3 regions of the Cellulosimicrobium sp. ES-005 genome follow, and region 1 is predicted to be linked to each of the others. Evidence: riboswitches for the same ligand, from Rfam matches in the RefSeq annotation. Region 1 holds a riboswitch; each other region holds the start of a gene.
The links. Region 1 has a riboswitch for thiamine pyrophosphate ahead of ABRQ22_RS19150 (FAD-dependent oxidoreductase). Riboswitches for the same ligand answer to the same signal wherever they lie in the genome.
Positions count from the first base shown of each region.

Region 2: it holds a riboswitch for thiamine pyrophosphate, as region 1 does, so the genes downstream of both, ABRQ22_RS01055 (thiamine ABC transporter substrate-binding protein) here and ABRQ22_RS19150 (FAD-dependent oxidoreductase) in region 1, are expected to answer to the same signal.
Region 3: it holds a riboswitch for thiamine pyrophosphate, as region 1 does, so the genes downstream of both, thiD (bifunctional hydroxymethylpyrimidine kinase/phosphomethylpyrimidine kinase) here and ABRQ22_RS19150 (FAD-dependent oxidoreductase) in region 1, are expected to answer to the same signal.

Region 1 is NZ_CP159290.1:4,276,392-4,282,739, forward strand. Features, by position in the region: gene ABRQ22_RS19130 (DUF3817 domain-containing protein) at 1-293, shown strand, start outside; gene ABRQ22_RS19135 (ThiF family adenylyltransferase) at 290-1,555, shown strand; gene ABRQ22_RS19140 (thiazole synthase) at 1,639-2,382, opposite strand; gene thiS (sulfur carrier protein ThiS) at 2,491-2,724, opposite strand; gene ABRQ22_RS19150 (FAD-dependent oxidoreductase) at 2,730-4,127, opposite strand; TPP riboswitch at 4,132-4,211, opposite strand; gene thiE (thiamine phosphate synthase) at 4,302-4,988, shown strand; gene guaA (glutamine-hydrolyzing GMP synthase) at 5,032-6,348, shown strand, end outside.
Region 2 is NZ_CP159290.1:239,846-246,193, reverse strand. Features, by position in the region: gene ABRQ22_RS01060 (iron ABC transporter permease) at 1-628, opposite strand, end outside; gene ABRQ22_RS01055 (thiamine ABC transporter substrate-binding protein) at 720-1,820, opposite strand; TPP riboswitch at 1,901-2,005, opposite strand; gene ABRQ22_RS01050 (ABC transporter ATP-binding protein) at 2,183-3,055, shown strand; gene ABRQ22_RS01045 (FtsX-like permease family protein) at 3,055-5,589, shown strand; gene ABRQ22_RS01040 (DUF4235 domain-containing protein) at 5,774-6,052, shown strand; gene ABRQ22_RS01035 (FAD-dependent monooxygenase) at 6,147-6,348, opposite strand, start outside.
Region 3 is NZ_CP159290.1:2,354,928-2,361,275, forward strand. Features, by position in the region: gene ABRQ22_RS10285 (2-isopropylmalate synthase) at 1-369, opposite strand, end outside; gene ABRQ22_RS10290 (FadR/GntR family transcriptional regulator) at 652-1,362, shown strand; gene ABRQ22_RS10295 (ATP-binding cassette domain-containing protein) at 1,359-2,255, shown strand; gene ABRQ22_RS10300 (quinone oxidoreductase) at 2,265-3,293, shown strand; gene ABRQ22_RS10305 (hypothetical protein) at 3,290-3,571, shown strand; gene thiD (bifunctional hydroxymethylpyrimidine kinase/phosphomethylpyrimidine kinase) at 3,602-4,570, opposite strand; TPP riboswitch at 4,563-4,656, opposite strand; gene ABRQ22_RS10315 (hypothetical protein) at 4,711-4,968, shown strand; gene ABRQ22_RS10320 (YceI family protein) at 4,980-5,654, opposite strand; gene ABRQ22_RS10325 (SDR family oxidoreductase) at 5,908-6,348, opposite strand, start outside.

The DNA of each region.
Region 1 (6,348 bases):
TGCTCCTCGTCCTGTGCGTCGAGATGCTCGTCAAGTACGGGGTCGGCCAGCTCGTCGACGTCGACGGGGTCATGCGGTACGTCTCGTGGATCCCCTTCGCCCACGGCTGGATCTACGTCGTCTACCTCGTGACGGTCCTCGACCTGTGGACCAAGATGCGGTGGGGCTGGGGCCGCCTCGCGGCCATGGTCTTCGCGGGCGTCGTGCCGGTCATGTCGTTCATCCTCGAGAAGAAGGTGCACGCCGAGGCCGAGGCCAAGCTCGCCGTCCTGGAGGAGCAGTACGCGTCATGACGACGCCGCTCGCGCCCCTCGTCGCACCCGGCCCCGAGCTGACCACCGCGGAGCTCGAGCGGTACGCGCGCCACCTCGCGCTGCCCGGCGTCGGCCCCGAGGGGCAGCGCCGTCTCGCCGCCGCGCGCGTGCTCGTCGTCGGCGCGGGCGGCCTCGGCAGCCCCGCCCTGCTCTACCTGGCCGCCGCGGGCGTGGGCACGATCGGCATCGTCGACGACGACGTCGTCGACACCTCCAACCTCCAGCGGCAGGTCATCCACGGCGGTCCTGACGTCGGGCGCCGCAAGGTCGACTCCGCGCACGACGCCATCGCCGACGTCAACCCGCACGTGCGCGTCGTCGAGCACGCGGTCCGCCTCGACGTGGACACCGCGCTCGACGTGCTGCGCGGCTACGACGTCGTGCTCGACGGCGCCGACAACTTCCCCACGCGCTACCTCGTCTCCGACGCGGCCGAGGTGCTCGGCCTGCCCGTGGTCTGGGGCTCGATCTACCGCTTCCAGGGGCAGGTCAGCGTCTTCTGGGGCGCGCCCCGGTTCGCCCTGCCCGACGATGTCCCGCGCCCGGGCGGCGCGGCTCCCGACGGCCCGGGGGACGGCGAGGCGCGCGGGGTCACCTACCGCGACGTGTTCCCCGTCCCGCCCCCGCCCGGTGCCGCGCCCGACTGCGCGACCGGCGGCGTGTTCGGCGCGATGTGCGGGACCGTCGGCTCCGTCATGGCGACCGAGGCGATCAAGCTCGTCACCGGCGCCGGCACGACGCTGCTCGGCCGCCTCGCCGTCTACGACGCGCTCGACCTCTCGTGGCGCCAGCTCACCGTGCGCGCCGACCCGACCCGCGACCCCGTCACCGCGCTCCTGCCGGGCGACGACGCCTACGCCGCGTTCTGCGGACTGGCCCCGGCGACGTCGGTCGCGCGGCCGGTCACGGGGGAGCGCGACGTCACCGCGCGCGACGCGGCGGCCCTGCTGGGCGACGACGGCACGGCCCCGTACCTGCTCGACGTGCGCGAGGACTGGGAGGCGCAGGTGCGTCCCCTGCCCGGGTCGACCCTCGTGCCGAGCGGCACGTTCCTCACGGGCGACCCCGCCGCGGCGCTCGCGGACCTCCCGACGGACCGACCCGTGCTCGTCCTGTGCGCGGTCGGCGGCCGCTCGGCCCGCGTCGCCGACGTCGCGCGCGCCGCCGGGATCGACGCCCGCTCGGTCGTCGGCGGCGTCCCCGCCCTCCTCGACGCCCTGGAAACGACCCCGGCCACCTAGTCCGCCCCCGCCGAGCAGGTGGACGTCGCGGGTCCTGGTCGGCTGACGAGCCAGGACGGCCTGATCCGCTGGCGGGACCGGCGTCAGAGGGCGAGGTCGAGTCGACCCTGGGGGGACGAGCTCGCGAGGGCGCCCTCGCGGCGGGGGATGCGGCCGGCACCGGCGGCGAGGCGGCCCGACTCGACGGCGAGGCGCATCGCGTGCGCCATGCGGACCGGGTCGGCGGCGCGCGTGACGGCGGTCGCGAGCAGGACGCCGGCGCACCCGAGCTCCATGGCCTGCGCGGCGTCGGACGCCGTGCCGATCCCCGCGTCGAGGATCACGGGCACGCGCGCGGCGGCGGCGATCGCCTCGATGTTGCGGGGGTTGAGGATGCCGAGGCCGGTGCCGATCGGCGCACCGAGGGGCATGACGGCGGCGCACCCGACGTCCTCGAGCCGGCGCGCGAGGATCGGGTCGTCGTTCGTGTAGGGCAGCACGACGAACCCGTCGCGCACGAGCTGCTCGGCCGCCTCGACGAGGCCGACGGGGTCGGGCAGGAGCGTGACGTCGTCCGCGATCACCTCGAGCTTGACCCACTCGGTGCCGCACGCCTCGCGCGCGAGGTGCGCGGTGAGCACGGCCTCGCGCACCGAGAAGCACCCGGCCGTGTTGGGCAGCGCCCGGATGCCGAGTCGCGCGAGGAGCGCCCAGATCCCGGCGTCGGGGGAGGCCACGCCACCGGCGCGCACGGCGACGCGGCGCATCGCGACGGTCGTCAGTGCGGTGCCCGAGGCGACGAGCGCGTCCTCGAGCGTGAGCAGGTTCGCCGCCCCGCCGGTGCCCATGACGAGGCGGGACCCGATCGTCGTGCCGGCGACGACGAGCGGGTCGCCGCCGTCCGACGGTCGGTGCGCGGGCGCGGGGGAGATGTCGGTCGTGGTCACGGGTCCTCCTCAGCCGCCCTGGACGGCGGTCACGATCTCGATGCGGTCACCCGGCGCGACGACGGTCGTCGCCCACGAGCCGCGCGGCACGACGGCGTCGTCCACCGCGACGGCGACGCCCTGCGGCGTCCCGTCGGCGACGTACGCGGGCACGAGCGCCGCGACGAGCTGCTCGAGGTGCACGGGGGCGTCGAGCGGGTACGGCTCGCCGTTGACGAGCGCGGTCGGAGCAGGTCGGGTCACGGAGATCACCTCGGTGTCGTCAGGGAGAACGCGGCGGACCGGACGGTGCCGAACCCGGGGTCGCTCCCCAGGTCGGGCCCGCCGTGGGGAGCGATCCCGGGTTCGGCGAAGCGGTCGGTGCGGGTGGGGGCGAGGGCGGCCGCGACGGTGGGCGAGAGCGCGGCACCCGTGAGCCCGGCCATCACCGCGTCGGCGGTGAGCGGCGCGAGCAGGATGCCGTTGCGGCCGTGCCCCGTCGCGAGGTGCAGCCCCGGGACGCCGGTCGGACCGACGAGCGGGAGGTTGTCCGGGGTCGCGGGGCGCGCCCGGGGCGTCACGTCGACGAGCGCGGCCTCGTCGATCCCGGGCAGCAGGGCGCGCGCGTCGCGCAGCAGGGCGAAGACGCCGCCCGCGGTCGCGCGGCGGTCGTCGGGGTTCTCCTCGGTGGTCGCGCCGACGACGACCTCCCGGTGACCCGCGACGCCGCGACCCTGCCCGTCCGGGACCGGGTCGCGCGGCACGACGTACACGGGTCGCCCCTGCACGACCCCGCGCACCACGTGCTCCAGCGCGAGGTCCGGCCCGGCGTCGAGCCTCAACGTCTGCCCCTTGACCGGCCGGGTCGGCACGACGACGCCCGGCACGTCCGCGAGGAGCGCTCCGGACTCCCATCCCGCCGCGACGACGACCGCGCCCGCCGCGTGGAGCCGGCCCGCGTCGTCGTGCACGCCCACGACCCGCCCGGCCCGGCCGAGCGCGAGCCGCGTCGCGGACGCCCGCACGACGACGGCGCCTGCCGCGGATCCGGTGCCCGACCCCGCGAGCGTCCCCGGCCCGGAGCCCGCTCCGGTGCCGCCACCGACCAGGCCGTGCAGCCCGCCGAGCAGGGCGGCGTGCACCGCGCGCGGGTCGACCGCGTGGTCGTCCGGCGCCCAGGCGGCGCCCGCGACCCGCGGGCCGAGATACGGCTCGCGCCGACGGGCGTCGGCGACGGTGAGCTCGCGCGAGGCGAGGCCGTGCTCCGCGTGGAGGGCGAGGACGCGGCGGAGCAGGGCGAGGTCGTCGGCGTCGTAGGCGAGCGTGAGGGTGCCCGCGGTGCGCAGACCGACGTCGGCCCCGGTCGCGGCGCGCAGGTCGGCGGCGAACCCCGGCCACGCCGCGGCGGCGGCGAGGTGCAGGCGCAGCGCCGCGTCCTCGCCGAAGTCGGCCTCCGTGACGGGGGCGAGCATCCCGGCCGCGGCGTGCGTCGCGCCGTCGCCCGGCGCCGGGTCCAGCACCGTGACCGACAGGCCGGCGCGCACGGCGCGCCACGCCACGGCGAGCCCCACGATCCCGCCGCCCACGACGACGAGGTCGCGCGCGCCGTCGGGCGCGGCAGGGCCGGCTCCCGGCGGGCGGGGCCCGGGACGGACGGGGGTGTGCATGCGCGCTCCCTTCGCTGGCATGACCCAGATCAGGTTCGACGGTCGGCTCCGACGCCCTCTCAGCCCCGTGCGGGGCTCCCGTGCTGTCGGCCACAGTACCCGCGCGGGGGAGCGGGCGCGGCTAGGCTCCGGCGGGTGAGCACCGAGACCTTCGCCACGCCCGCGAACCCCGCCGTGCCGGCTGCGGACGACGCGCGGGCCCGGCTCGCCGACGCACGCGTCTACCTGTGCACCGACGCGCGCGAGGAGCGCGGCGACCTCGAGGACTTCCTGCGGGCGGCGCTCGCGGGCGGGGTCGACGTGGTCCAGCTCCGCGACAAGACGCTCGTCGCGGCGCGCGAGCTCGAGCTCCAGGAGCTCGTCGCACGGGTCGCGACGGAGCACGGCGCCCTGTGGGCCGTGAACGACCGGGCCGACGTGGCGGCGCTCACCGGTGCACCCGTCGTCCACATGGGTCAGGGCGACCTGCCGGTCTCCGCGGTGCGATCCCTGCTCGGGGCCGCGCCGGTGCTCGGCCGGTCCACCCACTCGGCCGACCAGGCGGCCGCGGCCGAGGCGGACCCGGACGTCGACTACTTCTGCGTGGGCCCCCTCTGGGCGACGCCGACGAAGCCGGGGCGCGCCGCGGTCGGGCTCGACCTGCTGCGCGACGTCGCCGCGACCCGGCCCACGACGCCCTGGTTCGCGATCGGCGGGATCGACGCGGAGCGGCTGGACGCGGTCCTCGACGCCGGGGCGACCCGCGTCGTCGTCGTGCGGGCGATCACGCAGGCGCCAGACCCGGAGGCGGCCGCCCGGGCGCTGCGCGGGCGGGTCGCCGAGCGAGCGGCCGAGCGCGCCGCCGAGCCCACCGGCGCCTGAGACGCGGGACGGGACCGCGCCGCGCGGCGACTATCCTGGAGCCGTGACGTCACCCGCCACCGCTCCCGACACCCCCACCACCGCCGAGGTCGCCGCGACCCCGCGCCCCGTGCTCGTCGTCGACTTCGGCGCCCAGTACGCGCAGCTCATCGCGCGCCGCGTGCGCGAGGCCAAGGTCTACTCCGAGATCGTGCCGCACACCTTCACGGTCGAGCAGATGCTCGCGAAGGACCCGGTGGCGATCATCCTCTCCGGCGGGCCGTCGTCGGTGTACGCGACCGGCGCCCCGTTCGTCGACCCGGCGCTGTTCGAGGCCGGCGTGCCCGTGATGGGCATCTGCTACGGCTTCCAGGCCATGGCCAAGGCGCTCGGCGGCGAGGTCGCCCAGACGGGCCTGCGCGAGTACGGCGGCACCGAGGTCGAGGTGTGCGCCGCGGGCGTGCTGCTCGACGGCACGCCGGAGCACCAGACCACGTGGATGAGCCACGGCGACGCGGTGCACCGCGCGCCCGAGGGCTTCGAGGTCCTCGCGACGTCGTCGGGCTCGCCGGTCGCCGCGTTCGAGGACCGCGAGCGTCGCCTCTACGGCGTGCAGTGGCACCCCGAGGTCAAGCACTCCGCGCACGGCCAGACCGTGCTGGAGCACTTCCTGTACGACGGCGCCGGGCTGGCCCCGGACTGGACGCCCGGCAACGTCATCGCGGACCAGGTCGCGGCGATCCGCGCCCAGGTCGGCGACGCGCGCGTCATCTGCGCGCTCTCGGGCGGCGTCGACTCCGCCGTCGCCGCGGCGCTCGTGCAGCGCGCGGTGGGCGACCAGCTCACGTGCGTGCACGTCGACCACGGGCTGATGCGCGCGGGCGAGGTCGAGCAGATCGAGCGCGACTTCGTCGCGGCGACGGGCGTCAACCTCGTGATCCGCGACGAGAAGGAGCGGTTCCTCACGGCGCTCGCCGGGCACAGCGACCCGGAGACCAAGCGCAAGATCATCGGCCGCGAGTTCATCCGCGTGTTCGAGGACGCCGCGCGCCAGATCGTCGAGGACGCGGGCGAGCACGGCGCCGAGGTGAAGTTCCTCGTGCAGGGCACGCTCTACCCGGACGTCGTCGAGTCCGGCGGCGGCGAGGGCGCGGCGAACATCAAGAGCCACCACAACGTCGGCGGCCTGCCCGACGACCTGCAGTTCTCGCTCGTCGAGCCGCTGCGCACCCTGTTCAAGGACGAGGTCCGCGCGGTCGGCCGCGAGCTCGGCGTGCCCGAGGAGATCGTCGCGCGCCAGCCGTTCCCGGGTCCCGGGCTCGGCATCCGCATCGTCGGCGAGGTCACGGCGGACCGCCTCGAGACGCTGCGCGCGGCCGAC
Region 2 (6,348 bases), 820 kb from region 1:
GGAAGACGATCGACGCGGCGCTCGCGATCGCGGGCGTCAGCGCCGGGAGCGTCACGGTGCGGAACGCGCGCCACGGCGTCGCGCCGAGGGCGCGCGCCGCCTGCTCGGCGCGTGGGTCGAGGTGCTCCCAGAGCCCGCCGACCGTGCGCACCACCACGGAGTAGTTGAAGAACACGAGCGCGACGACGATCGCCGCGAACGTCTCGTCGAGCCGCAGGAACCCGAGCGGGCCGCCCTGCACGAGCAGCGACCGGAACGCGACGCCGACGACGACGGTCGGGAGCACGAACGGCACCGTGACGAGCGCGCGCACGACCCGCCGCCCGGGGAACCGGCACCGGTACAGCACGTACGCGCCGGGCACGCCGAGCAGCACCGAGAACGTCGTCCCGAGCACCGCCTGCCAGAGCGTGAGCCCGAGGATCCGCCACGTGCGCGGCTGCGAGAACACTTCCGCGAACCCCGAGAGGTCGAGGCCGCCGTCGTCCCCGACGAACCCGCGCGCCACGAGCGTGACGACCGGCCACGCGAAGAACACCCCGAGGAACGCGAGCGGCACCGCCGCCGCCAGACCCCACAGCACCGCGCGTCCGACGCCGCCGCGCCAGACCGCCCGACCCCTCACCACGGCTCTACCTCGCGCGACCACGGCTCTACCTCGGCAGACCGGGGCTCTACCTCGCGAGGTAGAGGCGTGGTCACGCAGCGCGCACCGGGCGTCAGTCGACGACCGTGGCCGTCCATGCCTTGATCCACTCGTCGCGGTGCGCCGAGACGTCGGCGGGCGCGACCTCGAAGGGCTCGTCGGCGAGCGGGGCGAACTCGGCCCAGCCGTCGGGGAGCGCGACGGAGTCGTCGGCGGGGTACATGTACATCTGCTCCGGGACGTCGGCCTGGAACGCCTCGCTCACGAGGAAGTCCACGAGCTGCTGCGCGCCCTCGGGGTTCTTCGCGTTCGCGAGCACGCCCGCGTACTCGACCTGGCGGAAGCACGTGTCGAGCAGGGCACCGGTCGTGGACGCGGAGCCGTCCTCGGTGAGCGTGAACGCGGGCGACGTCGAGTACGACAGCACGAGCGGGCGCGGCCCGGCGCCCTCGGAGCCGGAGAAGTCGACGTAGTACGCGTCGGACCACCCGTCGACGACCTTGACGCCGTTGTCCCGGAGGTCGGCCCAGTAGTCCTCGTAACCGTCCTCGCCGAACGCGCCGATCGTCGCGAGGAGGAACGCGAGACCGGGCGACGACGTCGCCGGGTTGGTCACGACGAGGAGGTCCTCGTACTCCGGCTTCGCGAGGTCCTCGAGCGAGACGGGCTCCGGGATCCCGGCGTCGGCGAACCACGCGTGGTCGACGTTGACGCACACGTCGCCGAGGTCGACCGCCGTGAGCTCGTCGCCGTCGCCGACGGCGTACGAGGCCGCCGAGTCGGAGAGGCCCTCCGGCGTGTAGGGCGCGAGGACGCCCTCGTCGATCGCCCGCGAGGCGAACGTGTTGTCGATCCCGAACACGACGTCGCCCAGCGGCGAGTCCTTGGTGAGGATCAGCTGGTTGACGAGCGCGCCGCCGTCGCCGGGGGCGACCTGCTCGACGGTGAGCCCGCTCTCCTCCTCGAACGCGGCGAGCACCTCGTCGCTCACGGCGAAGGAGTCGTGGGTGACCAGGGTGACCGTGCCCCCGGTGCCCGACGACGCGTCGTCGCCCCCGGAGCCTGAGGTCGCGTCCTCGCCGCCACTGCACGCGGCGAGGGCGAGGAGGGCGAGGGTCGTGCCCGCGCCCGTGACGAGGGCGCTCCGGCGGGTACGGGCGGTCGTGCGCTGCATGTGTCCTCCCAGGACGTTCAGGAGGGGTTCACCGGCCCGCGCGACCGTGCCCCGCGAGCGCGGGCGACCGCACGAGCAGGTGATCGAGATTCCCGACTTCCTCCACCGGTGCTAACCGGATCAGGTTCGAGGGTCTGCGGTGGTCCGCACTCTCAGCTCCTCCAGGAGCTCCCCTGTCGTTCCCGTCGAGCCTACACCGGGCCGCGCCTGGGGAATCCCCCTGAGAGAACCCTGAGCGCGGACCCGCGGCGACAAGGGAGGGGTTCCGGGCCGGTCCCCGATGCCCCGGGGCGCACCGCCGCGGGAGGGTCGAGACGACCGGACCGGGACACCCGGCCGACGACGCAGGAGGGGAAGGACCGATGAGCAGCAGACCTGGGACGACGGGCGTGAGGACGACCGTCGCCGCGCCCGCCGAGCACGCCGCGGGTGCCGCCGGGACCACGCCGGAGCGGCCCGTGATCGCCACCGCGCGGGGGATCGTGAAGACCTACGGGCGCGGCGAGGCCGCGGTCCGCGCCCTGGACGGCGTCGACGTCGACCTCGAACGGGGGCGCCTGACCGCGATCATGGGCCCGTCGGGGTCGGGCAAGTCGACCCTCATGCACTGCCTCGCCGGGCTGGACTCCCCCACGGCGGGGACCGTCGTCGTGGACGGCGAGACGGTCTCGGCGATGAGCGAGCGACGGCTGACGCGGCTGCGACGCACGCGCATCGGGTTCGTCTTCCAGTCGTTCAACCTCGTGCCGACGCTCACGGCGGAGGAGAACATCGTGCTCCCGCTCGCCGTCGCGCGCCGGCCCGTGGACCGGGAGTGGTTCGACCGCGTCGTCGACGCCGTCGGCCTGCGCCCGCGGCTCGGGCACCGCCCGGCGGAGCTCTCGGGCGGGCAGCAGCAGCGGGTCGCGTGCGCGCGGGCGCTCGTGTCCCGGCCGGCGGTCGTGTTCGCGGACGAGCCGACCGGCAACCTCGACTCGCGCGCCGCCGCGGAGGTGCTCGGCTTCCTGCGCGCCTCGGTGGACGACCTCGGCCAGTCCGTCGCGATGGTCACGCACGACCCGACGGCGGCGTCGTACGCGCACCGCGTGCTGTTCCTCGCGGACGGGCGCCTCGTGACCGAGCTGCGCGAACCCACGCCGCAGGCCGTCCTCGACACGCTCGGGGCCCTCACGCCCGCGGCGTCCGCGGGCGCGCACGCCGCCGGCCCGGCGCACGAACCGGCGACCGTCCGATGATGGGCCGGATCGCGCTGCGCGGCGTGCGCGCGCACGGCGCACAGCTCGTGCTGTCCGTGCTCGCGGTGACGATCGGCGTCGCGTTCGTCACCGGCACGTTCGCGCTCCGCGCGATGCTCGCCTCGACCTTCGACGGCATCGTCGCGTCGTCGATCCAGGCCGACGCGTACGTGCGCGGCGCGGCCAGCGCCGGGTCCGCGCTCGAGTCGTCGTCCGCGCAGCTCGGCGGCGCACGGAGCCTCGTCCCGGCGGACCTGGCCGGCACGCTCGACGCGCGGGACGACGTCGACCTCGCGCTCGCGGAGGTGAGCGGCCCCGCCGTCCTGGTGGGCGCCGACGGCACCGCGGTGCTGAGCACCCAGGCGCCGAGCATGGCGGTCGGGTACGACCCGCGCGACCCCGGGCCGCGCGTGGTCGACGGCCGGGCGCCGGAGAACGGCGGCGAGGTCGCGCTCGAGTCCGCGACGCTCGAGGCGTCCGGGCTCGCCGTGGGCGACACGACCGACGTCGTGCTCGGGGACGCGGTGCGCCCGGTGCGCGTCGTCGGCGAGCTCTCCCTGTCCGCGCCCATGGCGGGCGCGACGATCGTCCTGCTCGACGCGGCGACCGCGGCCGCGACGTACGCGCCGGACGGCATGGTGCCGTCGATCGCCCTGCACGCCTCCGACGGCGTCTCGCCCGAGGCGCTGCGCGACGCCGTCGCGACGTCGCTGCCCGACGGCGCCGAGGCCGTGACGGGCGCGGAGCTGCGCGCCGAGACGAGCAGCGCCGTCGCCGACCAGCTCGGCTTCGTCTCGACGTTCCTGCTCGTGTTCGCCGGGCTCGCGCTGTTCGTCGGCACGTTCATCATCACCAACACGTTCGCGATGCACGTGCGCCGCCGCACGCGCGAGCTCGCGCTCCTGCGCGCCGTCGGGGTGTCGCCCGGGCAGGTGTTCGCCTCGGTGCTGGGGCAGGCCGCGGTCGTCGGGGTCGTCGGCGCGGTGCTGGGCGTCGCGGCCGGGTTCGGGCTCGCCGAGCTCGCGCGGGCCGGGCTCGGCGCGGTGGGCATGGAGCTCGCCGGGTCGCTGCCCGTGACGACGGCCGGGATCGTGGTCCCGCTCGTCGTCGGGGTGGTGGTGTCGGTCGTGGCGGCGGCCCTGCCCGCGCGCCACGCGGCGCTCGTCCGGCCCGTCGAGGCGATGCGGGCCGACGTCGTGCGGCCCGCCGGCCCGGGCGTCGCCCGGGTGGTCGCGGGGACGCTGACCCTGCTCGCCGGCACCGGTCTCGTGGTGGGCGCCGCGGTGGTCGGGAGCGGCGGTGCGCCGCTCCTCGGGCTCGGCGCCGTCGGGGTGATCGCGGGCGTGCTGCTGCTCTCCCCGCTCGCGGTCGGTCCCGTGCTCGGAGTCCTCGCCGCGCCGTTCGTCGCGCTGGTCCGGCCGCTCGGCGGGCTCGCGCGCGGCAACGTGACGCGCCAACCGCGGCGCACGGCCGCGACCGCAGGGGCGCTCGTCGTGGGGATGGCGCTCGTGTCGACGACGTCCGTCCTCGCGCTCTCGGCGCGCGAGTCCGTGACCGGCATCGTCGACGAGGAGACGGCCGCCAACCTCGTCGTCCGGTCCGCGACCCCGTACCTGCCCGAGGGCGTCGCGACCGACGTGCGCGCGGTGCCCGGCGTCGCGTCCGTCGACCTCACGACGTACGGGCAGGTCGCCGTCGACGGCGAGCCGCAGCTCGTCGTCGGGTTCCCTGCCGAGGGCTTCGGCCGCTCGGTCCGCACGACGGCCGTCGAGGGCGACCTCGACGCGTACGCGCGCGGCGAGGCGGCCGTCATGGCGGACGCGCTCGACGAGCACGACTGGGCGCTCGGCGACGTCGTGACGATCGCCGACCCCACCCGGCCCGACCTCCCGGCGCACGAGGTCCGCATCGGCGCCGTGATCGACTCCCATGCGTTCTCGGTCGACATGCTCCTGCCGCCGGACGTCGCCTCGGCCGTCGGCGCGACGACCCCCGAGATGCTGTTCCTCGACGTCGAGCCGGGCGCCGACCTCGCGGCCGTGCGGGGCGCGGTGACCGAGGCCGTCGCGCCCTACGTCGTCGCGAGCGTGCTCGACGCCGACGAGTTCGCCGGGGAGGTCGCGTCCCAGGTCGAGTCGATCCTCGCGATCGTCTACGCGCTGCTCGGCCTGTCCGTGCTCGTCGCGGTGCTCGGGATCGTCAACACGCTCGCCCTGTCCGTCGTCGAGCGGACGCGCGAGATCGGGCTCCTGCGCGCCGTCGGGCTGGGGCGCGCCCAGCTCGCCACGACGATCGTCATCGAGTCCGTGCTGGTCGCGGTCTTCGGGACGGCGGTCGGGCTGGTCGTGGGGACCGGCCTGGCCGCCGCGCTCCCGTCCGTCCTCGCGGACGAGGGCTTCACGACCCTCGCCGTGCCGTGGGCCCAGCTCGGGGCGATGCTCGCGCTCGCCGCCGTCGTCGGGGTCGTCGCGGCGGTCTGGCCCGCGACGCGCGCGGCCCGGCTGCCCGTGCTCGACGCGGTGAGCCAGGAATGACGCGAGGGCGGTGACGAGACGCGAGAAGTGGCCCTCCACGGTGGCCTCCAGAGGGCCACTTCTCGCGTCTCGCGACGTCGGGCCGTGGCCACGTGCGCGCGCCGCGCGACGCGGGCGCCGACGGTTCGCACTACGGTGGGAGCACGCCCGCGCCGACCGGCGCCCCGACTCACGGAGGACCCTCGTGGCCGACACGACCGAGACCGAGCAGACCCTGGCCGTGAAGGTCGGCACCGTCGCCCTCACGTTCGCCGCGGGCTGGGTGGCGCAGAAGCTCGTCACGTTCGTCTGGGCGAAGGTCACGGGTCACGACGCCCCCAAGGACCTCGACGACGAGGAGGTCGGCATCGTCTCCGCCGTCACCTTCGCGGCCGTCGCCGCCGGCGTCGGCGTCCTCGCGCGCCGGTTCGCCGGCAAGGAGGCCAAGCGCGTCGTCGCCCGCCTCGCGTCGCGCGCGTCGTAGCCGCCGCTCGAGCCCGGGGTCGTTCCTCACGATCGTCGCGACGTGGGGAGGGACCCCGGGTTCGGCGTACCCGACGGCGAGAGTCGGCGCTGGGTCAGCGCACCGGGGGTGCCGGATCGGGCGGGGTCCAGCCCATCGCGGCGCGCGCCCCGCGCGTGACCGCGGAGGCCGGGGTCAGGCGCATGAGCCCGTTCCGGACGGTCTGCCGCCAGCCGCCGCCGAGGTGCGAGCCGAAGCGACCCGTCGCGACCGATGCCCGGGCGAGCGCCCGGCACCGGGGCCGGCGCGCGGCGTCG
Region 3 (6,348 bases), 1.9 Mb from region 1:
GTTGCGCAGGCCCCGCACGGCCTCGACCGTGCGCGCGATGAGGTCCGCGCGCGCGGCGGTGAACACGACGACCGTCACGTGCTCGGGCGCGAGGTCGGTCTCGGCGAGCAGGCGCACGAAGTCGAAGTCGGTCTGCGACGCCGACGGGTAGCCCACCTCGATCTCGGTGTAACCCATCGCGACGAGCAGCTCGAAGAAGCGGCGCTTGCGCGCCGGGTCCATCGGTTCCGCGAGCGCCTGGTTGCCGTCGCGCAGGTCGACGGGGACCCACAGCGGCGCCTGCGTGAGGCGGCGCGAGGGCCACCGACGGTCGGGCAGCTCCGGCACGTCGACTCGCACGTGGACGTCGGCATACCGGAACGAGGGCATGCGCGAGGGGCGCTGGCGGTACCAGGAGGGAGCGGGCCCGGTCGAGCGATCGGTCGAGGCGCCGGGGGTCCGCGCAGGGAGGGTGGGAGCGGTCATGGTCTGGCTGTCCTTCGGCTCGCGCCCCGCGGAAACGGGGCGGTGGGCGACCGGCGCGCGACGGACCCCCACGGCGGGGGGCCGGTCCGGTCAGACCCCGCCGTGGCGCAGAAGGAGGAGCGCCGTCCAGGACATGCCAGGTACGCTAGCGCCGAACAAGTCCTCAGACAACCTGAGAGGTGACCCATGACCGCGCTGCACCGGCGCCCCCTCGCGGACCAGGCGGCCGAGCTCCTGCTCGACCGCGTGCGCTCCGGCGTCTGGCCCCTCGACCACCGGCTGCCCGGCGAGCAGGCGCTCGCGACCGAGCTCGGCGTCGGACGCTCCACCGTCCGCGAGGCGATCCGCCAGCTCGCGGGGCGCGGCGTGCTCGACAGCCGGCAGGGGTCGGGCGTGTACGTCGTGTCGACCGACACCGCGGACGACTGGGACGAGGTGCTGCGCCGCGGGGAGATCGTCGACGTGCTGGAGGTCCGCGCTGCCCTCGAGACCGAGGCTGCCGGCCTCGCCGCCGCGCGCCGCACCCCCGCGGACCTCCGTGTGATGACGACGGCGCTCTCCCGCCGCGGGCAGGTCCCGGCGACGTCCTCGGCCGCCGAGTACGTGGACGCGGACCTGGTCTTCCACCGGGCGGTCGTCGACGCCGCGCACAACGCCGTGCTGGGCGAGCTGTTCGCGACCTTCGTCCCGCGCCTGCGGCGCGCGATGGTCGCGATGGTCGACCTCGACCGCGCGGGCGAGGCGCACCGGCACGACCAGGACGCGCACGAGGCGATCCTCGACGCCGTGCGCGAGCGCGACGCCGTCCGCGCGTCCGGGGCGGCGCGCGCGCACCTGGCAACCGTCCACGCGAAGGTCGCCGGGCGCGGCTCCCGCACGACGGGCGGTGACCGGTGAGCGCCGAGGTCCTGTCCCTGCGCGGCGTCGACCTGGTACGGGAGGGACGGGCGATCCTCGACGGCGTCGACCTCACCGTCCGGGCGGGCGAGCACTGGGCGCTGCTCGGGCCGAACGGGGCGGGCAAGAGCACGATCCTGGGGCTCTGCGGGGCGCGCCGGCACCCGACCCGCGGCACGGTGCATGTGCTCGGCGAGCGCCTGGGTCGCGTGGACATTCAAACCCTGCACCGCCGCATCGGCCACGTCGACCCGCGCCACGACCTGCGCTCGCCGCTGACCGTGCTCGAGGTGACCCTGACCGGCCTCACGGGGACCGTCGACTGGCGCCCGCGCTGGCAGCCGACCCCGGCCGAGGTCGCCGTCGCCCGCGGGCTGGTCGCCGACCTCGGCCTCGCGCACCGCGCGCACGACCCCTGGCCGACGCTCTCCCAGGGCGAGCGGGGACGGGCGCTCGTGGCGCGCGCCCTCCTGCCCGGCCCCGCGCTCCTCCTGCTGGACGAGCCGTCCACCGGGCTCGACGTCGCCGCGCGCGAGCAGCTCCTCGAGACGCTCGACGCCGTGCGCGCGACCCGCCCGCACGTCGCCTCGGTGCTGGTGACGCACCACCTCGAGGAGCTGCCGACCACGACGAGCCACGCGCTCCTGCTCGCGCACGGCCGCGTCGTCGCCGCGGGCGCCGCCGCGGACGTGCTCGTCACGGAGCACGTCACGCGCTGCTTCGACCACCCGGTGCACGTCGAGCGCCGGTTCGGCCGGTGGCACGCGTCGGCGGGCCACGCGCGTCCGCCCCGCCTGGTCGGGGACGACGCGGTCGGCGCGGGGGTCGCGGGCGGCGCCGGGACGGACGCGACCACGACCGGGAGGGCGGCCGGGCTCGCCGCACGACCCTAGGCTGGGGCCATGCACGCGATCGTGGCCCGCGCGGCGGGCGGCCCCGACGTCCTGGAGTACACCGAGCTGCCCGACCCCTCGCCCGGGCCGGGTCGGCTCCTCGTCCGGTCGGCCGTGGCCGGGGTGAACTTCATCGACACGTACAAGCGCTCCGGCGTGTACGCGATGGAATACCCCCACGTGGTCGGCAGCGAGGGCGCGGGCGTGGTCGCCGAGGTGGGCGACGGCGTCGAGGGCTTCGCCGTGGGCGACCGCGTCGTGTGGACCGAGGCGCCCGGGTCGTACGCGGACCTCGTCGTCGTGGACGCCGCCCAGGCGTTGCACGTCCCCGACGCCGTGTCGCTCGAGGACGCGACCGCCGTCGCGCTCCAGGGCCTCACCGCGCACTACCTGTGCACGTCGTCCTACCCGGTCCGCCCGGGCGACCGGGTGCTCGTGCACGCGGGCGCGGGCGGCGTCGGGCTTCTCCTGACCCAGATGCTCGTGGCACGGGGCGCGCACGTGATCTCGACGGTCTCGACGCCCGAGAAGGCGGAGCTGTCGCGCGGCGCGGGCGCCGAGCACGCGATCCAGTACACGGCGTTCGCGGACCTCACCACCGAGCTGCCGGAGGTCGTGCGCGGGCTCACGGGCGGCGAGGGCGTCGCGGCGGTGTACGACTCGGTGGGCAAGGACACGTTCGACGCGTCGCTCGCGTCGCTGCACCGCCGGGGCACGCTCGTGCTCTACGGCGGCTCGTCCGGGCAGGTCCCGCCGTTCGACCCGCAGCGGCTCAACGCGGGCGGGTCGCTCTTCCTCACGCGCCCCAAGCTCGCCGACCACACGGCGACGCGCGCCGAGCTCGTCGAGCGGGCGACCGAGGTGCTCGGCGCCGTCGCGGGCGGCACGCTGCACGTGCGCGTCGGCGCCACGTTCGCGCTCGCCGACGCCGCCGACGCGCACCGCGCGCTGGAGGGCCGCGCGACCACGGGCAAGGTGCTGCTCGTCCCCGACGCAGCGGCGGCGCCCGACCCGGCCGCGGAGACGGGCACCGCGTGAGCTGGGACTGGGTGCCCGCGCCGCCGGGCGAGGAGGACGGGTCCGACGGCGGCCCCTCCCCCGCCCTCCGCCGCGCCGTGACGGTCCTCTCCGTCCTGCTCGCCGCGGCGCTCGCCGTGTACTGGGTGACGGTCGGTCTGCGCCAGCAGGCGGACGCGTGCGTCGCCGACCGCCCGGACGGCGTCGCGATCGAGGACGTCGACGCGCGGTGGCGCTGGGTCCCGCCGGGCTACGAGTGCGTCTACGCGACGGCCGAGGAGGACGTGGCGCGCGCCTGACCGACGTGACCGCTGCTCGCGCGCGGTCCGTCAGCGCGGCACGACGGGCGACGAGGCGTGCAGGTGGTCGACCGGGCCCCGGCCCGTCCCGACGCGCAGCGCCGCCCCGCCGCGCAGCGCGCCGGTGAGCCAGTCCTTGGCGTCGCGCGCCGCCTCCTCCCAGCCCGCACGCTGCGGGCGCAGGGCAGCGAGCGCCGCGGAGAGCGAGCACCCGGTGCCGTGCGTATGGGGCGTGTCCACGCGCTCGCCGTCGAACGTCGTGACGGTCGGCGCCGCGTCCGACGACGGGCCGGCGGGCACGACGAGGGCGTCCGGCGACGTCGCACCGGTGAGGTGGCCGCCCTTGAGCAGCACGACGGCACCGCTCGTCGCCGCGTACGACGCGGCCTGGGTCAGCGCGTCGTCCCACGTCGTCGCGACGTCGCGGCCCGCGAGGACGGCCAGCTCGGGGAGGTTGGGGGTGACGACGTCGGCCCGTGCCGCGAGGTCGCGCACGGCCTGCTCCGCGCCCGCGTCGAGCAGCCGGTGCCCCGACGTGGCGACCATGACGGGGTCGAGGACGACCCAGGGCCGCGGGAGCCCGGCGTCGGTCCGCGCGGCCGCGAGCGCGTCGTGCCACGCCCCGATCTCGCGGGCGTTGGCCTCGTCGGCCACCATGCCGATCTTCACGGCGTCGATCTCGACGTCGTCGGACACGGCGTCGAGCTGCTCGCGCAGGAACGTCGGACCGGGGACGTGCACGGACCGCACGCCGTGCGTGTTCTGCGCGACGAGCGCCGTCGTGACGGCCATGCCGTACGCGCCGTGCGCGGCGAAGGACTTGAGGTCCGCCTGGATGCCCGCGCCTCCGGTCGGGTCGGTCCCCGCGATCGACAGGACGCGCGGCCGCGCGGGCAGGGCACCCGGGCCGCCGGCCGCACCGGGCGTGCGGTCGGCCGCGGGCCGGTGGGCGCGGTCGCGCCCGGGTGCGGGGTCGTGCGGGGGCAGGGCGAGCGTCATCGCGGGACATCCCTTCGCTGGTACGAGCCAGAGCAGGTTCGACGGGTCTCATCTCAGCCCTCGGCGGGGCACCCCGTGTCGCGCGTCATGCTACGTCCTGCGCGCCCGAGGGTTTCACCCGGTCTCGCGCGCGAGAACGCGTGCCGGACCGCGTCCTCCTGGGCATGCCGCACGACCGACCCGCCCGCCGACCCGCGCCGCGCTCCCCCGCGACGCCGCTGCTCCCTCCGGTCCCCGCCCGCTGGACGACCGTCGACCGCCGGGGGCGCCGCGTCGTGCTCGCCGGCGTCGTCACGCACGAGGACGGCGGCCGCGTCGCCTTCGAGCACGTCCACCCGGAGCGCGGTGTGTGGCACGTCTGGGTCGCCCGCGGGGCCGTCGCGCGGGACGCACCCTGACGGACCGGACGTCAGGCCTGGTGCAGGGCCTCCCCCGCGATCTCGAGGCCGATCTTCTTGCCGACGAGGAACCCGCCCGTCTCGAGCAGCACGTTCCACACGAGACCGAAGCTCTCGCGGTCGATCTCGCCCGCGGCGTGGAAACCGAAGATGTCGCGGCCGTAGGGGTCGCGGCGCGCGCCCCCGTACTGCATCGACAGCACCGTCCGGTGCGTGACGCCGCGGACGGTGAGCAGTCCCTCGACGAGGAACCGCCCGGCCTGCGCCGTCCGGGGCTGCACCCGCTCCGGCGCGAGCTCGGCGCGCTCGGGCGAACGGTTCCGCAGTCGCGCCCACGCGAGGATCTGGTCCTGCTGCTCGCCCTGCCACGTGACCGCGGTGCTGCGGAACTCGATCGTCGGGTACGCGTCGACGTCGAGGAAGTCGGCGCTGCGCAGGTGCGCGTCGCGCTCCTCGTGGTGCGTCGTGAGGCTCGCGGTCTCGATCGTCGCGGACACCGCCGAGGCGAGCGGGTCCTCGCCGACGAGGATCGTGGCGCGCGCCCGGGTGAACTCGCCCCGGACGGGCGAGACCATCATGTGCATCCCGGTGAACCCGATGCGCTTGTGCGCCTCGTCGAGGGTGTAGGTGCCGGCCTCGGGAACGGTGAGGCCGTTCCACTGCCGGACAGGGCGTGCCGTCGTCATCCGTCGCTCCCAGGCGTCGTCGAGCCGCGACGTCGGTGTCCGCCCGGTACTTGGTCAGGTGTCCAGGACAGCATCCCCGATGAGTGAGTGAAGTTTCAACCAGATGCCGGGTGATCTCCCCCGCCCGCGCTGCCCGCGCAGGCGTCGCCCGCGGACGCACGAGCGCCGCCCGACCGGAGGGGTCGGGCGGCGCTGCGGGTCGGTGCGGGCGGGTCCGCGACGCGCCGGGTGGTCGCGGCCACGCCGCGGGACGTCAGCGGCTCGGCAGCTCTCCCGGCATCGGGTCGTCCGCGCCCCAGCGCGTGACCCGCAGGCGCCGCGCGTCGGGGCCGGGCAGGGAGGACCCGCGGCCCAGGGCCTCCTCGGCCGCGGCGCGCAACGACGCCGGGGAGTCGTGCGTCACGCGCACGAACGCCCCCGAGAACGCGTCGAGCTCGCCGCGCGCGATCGCGACGACCATCTCGACCGTGCGCTCCACCGGGGTCCACTCGGTGCGGCCCTCATGCATGACCATCGAGGCCGTCATGTCGGTCTGGACGACCCCCGGCGAGACCTCGAAGGTCCGCAGGCCGCGCGCGAACCCGGACCGGTGCAGGTTCGCGCCGAGCCGCAGGAGCGCGGTCTTGCTCGCGTTGTACGCGCTCGCGCCGTCCATGTCGTGCGAGCCCGCGCCGCTGTTCAGGTCGACGACGCG